DNA from 2 places in the Kitasatospora sp. NPDC058444 genome. Region 2 is predicted to be linked to the other one. Evidence: predicted binding sites of a transcription regulator. Region 2 holds the regulator's gene; the other holds the start of a gene.
The links. Region 2 encodes HspR, which represses chaperone genes until heat shock. Its sites were predicted from a motif close to TTGAGNNNNNNNNNCTCAA; they were not measured.
Positions count from the first base shown of each region.

Region 1: a site for HspR is predicted at 1,553-1,571, ahead of lon (endopeptidase La). Genes of this name have one in related genera too.

Region 1 covers NZ_JBHXLL010000003.1:133,449-136,854, forward strand. The annotation lists gene lon (endopeptidase La) at 1-1,530, opposite strand, end outside; gene ACFWP2_RS05165 (rhomboid-like protein) at 1,733-2,521, opposite strand; gene ACFWP2_RS05170 (response regulator transcription factor) at 3,062-3,406, shown strand, end outside.
Region 2 covers NZ_JBHXLL010000018.1:16,107-19,512, forward strand. The annotation lists gene dnaJ (molecular chaperone DnaJ) at 9-1,169, shown strand; gene ACFWP2_RS19975 (heat shock protein transcriptional repressor HspR) at 1,177-1,707, shown strand; gene ACFWP2_RS19980 (hypothetical protein) at 1,886-2,875, shown strand; gene ACFWP2_RS19985 (hypothetical protein) at 2,957-3,115, opposite strand.

The DNA.
Region 1 (3,406 bases), on a different contig from region 2:
GATGACGACCTTCTCGTCCTCGGTGTAGCCGTCCAGCCGGACCAGCTCCATCCGGTCGAGCAGCGGCTCGGGGATGGCCTCCAGCACGTTGGCGGTGGCGAGGAAGACGACGTCGGAGAGGTCGAGCTCGACCTCCAGGTAGTGGTCCCGGAAGGTGTGGTTCTGCGCCGGGTCCAGCACCTCCAGCAGGGCGGCGGCCGGGTCGCCCCGGTAGTCGGAGCCGACCTTGTCGATCTCGTCGAGCAGGACGACCGGGTTCATCGAGCCGGCCTCCTTGATCGCCCGCACCAGCCGGCCGGGCAGCGCGCCGACGTAGGTGCGCCGGTGGCCGCGGATCTCCGCTTCGTCCCGGACGCCGCCGAGCGCGACCCGGACGAACTTACGGCCCATGGCGTGGGCCACCGACTCGCCGAGCGAGGTCTTGCCCACGCCGGGCGGGCCGACCAGGGCCAGCACCGCGCCCCCTCGACGGCCGCCGACCAGCCCGAGCCCCTGGTCCGAGCGGCGCTTGCGGACGGCCAGGTACTCGACGATCCGCTCCTTCACGTCGGCCAGGCCGGCGTGGTCGGCGTCCAGCACCGCGCGGGCGCCGGCGATGTCGTACGCGTCCTCGGTGCGCTCGTTCCAGGGCAGCTCCAGGACGGTGTCCAGCCAGGTGCGGATCCAGGAGCCCTCGGGCGACTGGTCGGAGGAGCGCTCCAGCTTGTCGACCTCCTTGAGCGCGGCCTCGCGGACCTTCTCGGGCAGGTCGGCGGCCTCGACCCGGGCGCGGTAGTCGCCCTCCTCGTCTGCGGCCTCGCCGTTGAGTTCGGCCAGCTCCTTGCGGACGGCCTCCAGCTGGCGGCGGAGCAGGAACTCCTTCTGCTGCTTGGCCACGCCCTCCTCGACGTCCTTGCGGATGGTGTCGTTGACCTCCTCCTCGGCGAGGTGGTCGCGCAGCAGGGTGAGCGCGTACTCCAGTCGGGCGACCTGGTCGGCCTCCAGCAGCACCTTGAGCTTCTGCTCGGCGGTGGCGAAGGGCGCGTAGCCGATGTTGTCGGCGAGCTCGCCGACGCCCTCGATCTGCGCCACCCGGTCGACGATCTGCCAGGCGCCGCGCCTGCGCAGCCACTGGGTGGACAGCGCCTTGTACTCCTTGACCAGATCGGCGGCCCGGCCGGCCACCGGGGTGCCCACCGAGGACTCCCGGAACGGCGTGGTCTCCACCCAGAGGGCGGCGCCGGGGCCGGTGGTGCCGACGCCGATCCGGACCCGGCGCACGGCGCGCACCAGCGCGGCCGGGTCTCCGTCGGCCAGCCGGCCGACCTGCTCCACGGTGGCCAGCGTGCCGGCCGCCGCGTACGAGCCGTCCACCCGCGGCACCAGCAGGACCTGCGGCTTGCCGGTGCCGGTGGCGGCGGCCCGGGCGGCCTCGACCGCGGCGCGCACCTCGGTGTCCTTCAGGTCCAGCGGGACGACCATGCCCGGCAGGACGACCTCGTCGTCGAGCGGCAGCACGGGCAGGGTGAGCGGAGTGGACGTCGATGCCATGATCTCTCCCCAGTCAGCGAACTTGAGTCGACCTGACTAAGGCCTGGCGGCGGCCGGATGTTCCCGACCCCCTGTTCGCCGTGAGCGAACGCCGATCGGCCCCCACCGCGTCGCACCCGGCTCCGTCAAACGGGCCCGGGCGCGCCTCGGAGAATCCTGGGAAGAGGCCCCGGGTCCGTACGGTTCCGGCCGGGCGACGATGTCAACGCGCCGTGCGCACCCGCGCGGGCGCACCGCCGGCGGCCGTCGCGGCGGCCGGGCGCGGCCTCGGCGGGCGCCGCTCGATCCGGCGCAGCCAGCGCCACAGCGCGACCCCGGTGAGCACCGCCGCCGGGTGCCCCACCCCGGTGATCACGTCCTTGTCGGCGGCGATCTGCTGGGCGATCATCAGCCCGGCGCCGCCCAGCGCGAGCAGCCGCCCGCGCCAGGAGAGCAGCCCGGCCACCGCGCCCAGGCAGGCGAGCACGCCGTAGCTGACCCCGATGTCCAGGTAGTCCATCGCCTCGGGCGCCATCCGCCCGGTCTCCACCGCGGTGATCACCACCCCCTGGGAGAGCAGCGTGGCCGCGACGTGCCCGACCGCGAACACCGCCGCCGCCCGGGCCGGTCCGACCCTGCGCTCCAGCGGCGCGAGGGTGAGGGCGAATCCCCACAGGTAGGGCATCCACACCTCGCCGGCCACCCAGAACCCGCTCAGCACAAGAGCGCGCAAAGGGTGCTGGAGCAGGTTGTGCCCGTCCGAACTGGAAGCCTCCTGCAACCGCTGGACGAGTTCCGGATCGGCGAGTTTCGCGAAGGTCGTGGTGGCTCCCACGACGGCGAGGTATCCGAGCGTGAAAGGCGTCGTCCGGGGTGTCGGCACCCGTCCCAGCAGCCACTCCACGACGCCGGTGCGCAGCCCGAGGCGGAGCATTCCGTACGGCGCTCCCGCGGCTCCGCGCCCGTCGGCGCCCCGCCCGAGTCCCGCCATGCCGCCTCCGCTCCACGCCACGCCCGCCGGCTCCTCACCAGGTGCCCAACGCACGGGCGCGCACCGCGGATTCCGCCCGGTCGGATGTTGTCGTGGCCACGGTACGTCGAGGTTCTGAGAGGCACCTGGGAAAAGCCCGTGAAGACCGTCGCCGTAGCGGACCGCCGGATTCCCGACATTGGTCCAGACCTTCTCCCGGTTGACCCCTCAGTAGGGCCTCTGACCGGCGACTTGGCGTCAACTGAACTGCATACGTACCGTTACGCAGTGAAAATTCGCCGGGTAAGGTATCGGCCCGTGCCCACTCGTGCAGTGGGTCCGAGGGCGGCCCGAAAGCCGGCCCACGGGCCGGAAACGTCCGGTCCACCTGCCGGGAAGCATCCGCTGTCCGTACGCTGCGAAGTGCGCGGGAGAAGTGGGCGGCCGACCATCCGTCCTCGGCTCCCGATCGCGCGGCGGGACGGCGGACCCGGCACAGTCCACGACGGAACAAGACTACGAGCGGAGCCCCGCCATCCCCACAGGTGGCCGGCCCGCAGCCCTGGGGGCGGTGGCGTGACCGTGACAGAAATCCAGCAGGACAACCACAACACCGGTGGCACTGTGAGCAGCCAACGCAGAGTCCTGGTGGTGGAGGACGAGCCCACGATCGCCGAGTCGATCGCCGCCCGGCTGGGCGCCGAGGGATTCAAGGTCGCCGTGGCCCACGACGGCCCCGGCGCGGTCGACGGCTTCCACACCTGGCAGCCGGACCTGGTGGTCCTCGACATCATGCTGCCCGGCTTCGACGGCCTGGAGGTGTGCCGCCGGATCCAGGCCCAGCGCCCGGTGCCGGTGCTGATGCTCACCGCCCGCGACGACGAGACGGACCTGCTGGTCGGCCTCGGCGTGGGCGCCGACGACTAC
Region 2 (3,406 bases):
GTGGACGCATGAGCGGTAAGGACTACGTGGAGAAGGACTACTACAAGGTCCTCGGCGTGCCCAAGGACGCCACCGCCACCGAGATCAAGAAGACCTACCGCAAGCTCGCGCGCGAGTTCCACCCCGACGCCAACAAGGGTGATTCCAAGGCCGAGGAGCGGTTCAAGGACATCTCCGAGGCGTACGACGTCCTCTCCGACGAGAAGCGCCGCAAGGAGTACGACGAGGCCCGCAGCCTCTTCGCCAACGGCGGCTTCCGGGCCGGCGGCCCGGGCGGCAACGGCAGCTACAGCTTCGACTTCGGCGACCTCTTCAGCGGCAGCCAGGGCGGCAGCCAGGCCGGCGGCGGCCTCGGCGACGTCTTCGGCGGCCTCTTCAACCGCGGCGGCACCCGGCAGGCCCAGCCCCGGCGCGGCGCCGACGTCGAGACCGAGGTGACGCTCTCCTTCGAGGAGGCGGTGGACGGCGCGACCGTCCCGCTGCGGATGACCAGCCAGGCCCCGTGCCGCGGCTGCAACGGCACCGGCGCCAAGTCCGGCACCACCCCGCGGGTCTGTCCGACCTGCGTCGGCGCCGGCACCGTCAGCCGCGGCCAGGGCGCCTTCGCGCTCTCCGAGCCGTGCAAGGACTGCCGCGGCCGGGGCATGATCGTCGACGACCCGTGCCCCGACTGCCACGGCAGCGGCCGGGCCAGCTCGGCCCGCACCATGCAGGTCCGGATCCCGGCCGGCGTCCAGGCCGACCAGCGCATCCGGCTGAAGGGCAAGGGTGCCCAGGGCGAGCGCGGCGGACAGCCCGGCGACCTCTACGTCACCGTGCACGTCGACCCGCACCCGGTCTTCGGCCGCAAGGGCGACAACCTCACCGTCACCGTCCCGGTCGCCTTCCCCGAAGCCGCGCTGGGCGCCACCATCGAGGTGCCCACGCTGAACGGCCCGGCCGTGAAGCTCAAGCTGCCCCCGGGCAGCGCCAACGGCCTCACCATGCGCGCCCGCGGCAAGGGCGCCACCCGCAAGGACGGCACCCGCGGCGACCTCCTCGTCACCGTCGAGGTCGTGGTGCCCCAGCACGTCACCGGCGACGCGCTGGACGCCCTGGAGCAGTACCGCGAGGCCACCGCCTCCGACGATCCGCGCGCCGCTCTCTTCCGGGCGGCGAAGGGAGCGTGACGACCAGATGTCCCCGATGAATCCGATCGACCCCGACACCCCGATCGGCCCCGGCCTCGGCGAGGGCCTGCCCGGTGCCGGCGCCCGCCGCACCCGCCGGGCCGCCGCGGCCCCGCCGACGTACGTCCTCACCGAGGACACCCCGGTGTACGTCATCTCCGTGGCCGCCGAACTGTCCGGCCTGCACCCGCAGACCCTGCGCCAGTACGACCGCCTCGGCCTGGTCTGCCCCGACCGCACCGCCGGTCGGGGCCGCCGCTACTCCGCGCGCGACATCCAGCAGCTGCGCGAGGTCCAGCGGCTCTCCCAGGACGAGGGCATCAATCTGGCGGGCATCAAGCGGATCATCGAACTGGAGAACCAGGTCACCGCCCTGCGGTCCCGCGTCGCGGAACTGGTCGACTCCCTGGAGGGCGCGGCCACCGCGCTCCAGCAGCGCGAGGCCGCCGTCCACGCCTCCTACCGCCGCGACCTCGTCCCGTACCAGCCCCCCACCCCGCAGTCCAGCGCCCTCGTGGTCTGGCGCCCCAAGCGCTGACCGAAGGCACCCACCGGCCGCCGGCCCCCTCCTCCGGGGGGTGCCGGCGGCTGCCGTGTGGTGAGAGAGTGCGGTCGCGATACCTCTCCGGGGGGCTCACCGGATCTGGCATGCTAAAACTCGTTCAGCGCCGCCGCTGATGGAACGCAGGTAGCACGGTAACGGCAAGGAGTCGCGAATGAGTGGACGAGAGCATCCCCTTGCCGCCGGCTCGACCGTCCTCTCGGCAGAGGCAAAGGAGCTATATCTCGCAGTCGTCCGAGGAGACGGCGACCTGCCGTCGGACGCCGAGGGCGGTCAGCACGATTCCGCGCGGGACGAGCTGGTCAGGATCGGTCTTCTGGTACCCGACAGCGATGATCCGACTGTTTTCGTGGCCGCCGATCCCACGCAGCTGTCGACAAGTCTCAGCCATTCCTGGCAGCGCCAGGCTCTGGAATTCCTGTCGCGCGCCGTATCGCTCCCCTCCGAGTTGCAGGAGCTCGCCCGGGAATTCCACAGCCCTAAACAGTCCGGGGGATCGATAGAGCATGTCCGCGGGAAGGCGCTAATCCGGCAGCGATTGGAGCAGTTCAGGGATTCCGGTTTCGAGGAAGCCCTGGCCCTGCAACCCGGCGGCCCGCGTCAGCCGGACCTTCTCGCCAAGATGATCGCCTACGATCTGAATACGCTCAGCAGCGGCACGAGGATGCGGACGATCTACCACGCCAGCACCCGCTACCACCAGCCGACCAGGGACTACGTGGCCACCCTGGCCCGGGCCGGTGGCCAGTACCGGACGCTCGACGAGCCCTACACGCGGCTCATCGTGATGGACCGTCGCGTGGCCGTGATCCCCATCGACGACGACATGAGCCTCGCCGCGTTCATCTACGACCCCGCCGTCGTCGACTATCTCGCCAATGAGGTGTTCGAGCGGTACTGGAGCCGGGCCCTGGAGTTCGAGGGCGACCGCACGGTGCCGCGTCAGGTGGTCTCCCGCCTGCGCCAGACGATCATCGACCAGATGCTGGAAGGCACCAATCACCGGGTCATCGCGCGACGCCTGGGAATCAGCGAGCGGACACTGGCGAGACATATAGCCGAAATGCGAGACGACTACAAGGTCGACTCGCTGTTCCAACTCGGATACGTACTCGGCCGAGAGCCGCAGGGGACCGCCGACTGACCCACCCGCCCGCACCGGGCAGGTTGGCCGGGCCGCCGTCAAGCAGCCATTTCCCCTAACGGCTCATCAACCGAGCGCCGCTCACTGCCAGGAGATGTCGTCGACAACGCTCACGGCGGCGTTGACGTTAATCGCGTCGTTCGAGCCGGCGACATTCGCGAGCGAGCCGACACCGAGCACCGTAGCGGCGACGGCCAGCGAAAGCACTATCTTGCGGACAAATCGGCGCATGTCGGTCACGCCCTCACTCTCTTTGAGAAACCGCCATTGGAAGCATCGAGCAGGATGCAGGATAACGGCTCACATAGCGCTGCGCGAGGGGGAGGCAGCCCGCCGTTGCCGCCGCCGGAGCCTGCGTCATCTCCCTGCCAGTCATCCAGATGACACAGGCCAACCCTGGACGCGACGCGGCCCCGCGATGGACGATCAGTTCGCTCGCAATGGTCCGGCAGGGCGCCACACCTTGCCAATGTACCGTCAAAAACTAAACCGTTCATCAGCGGCATCAGTCCACAGAGCAGCCCACATCCA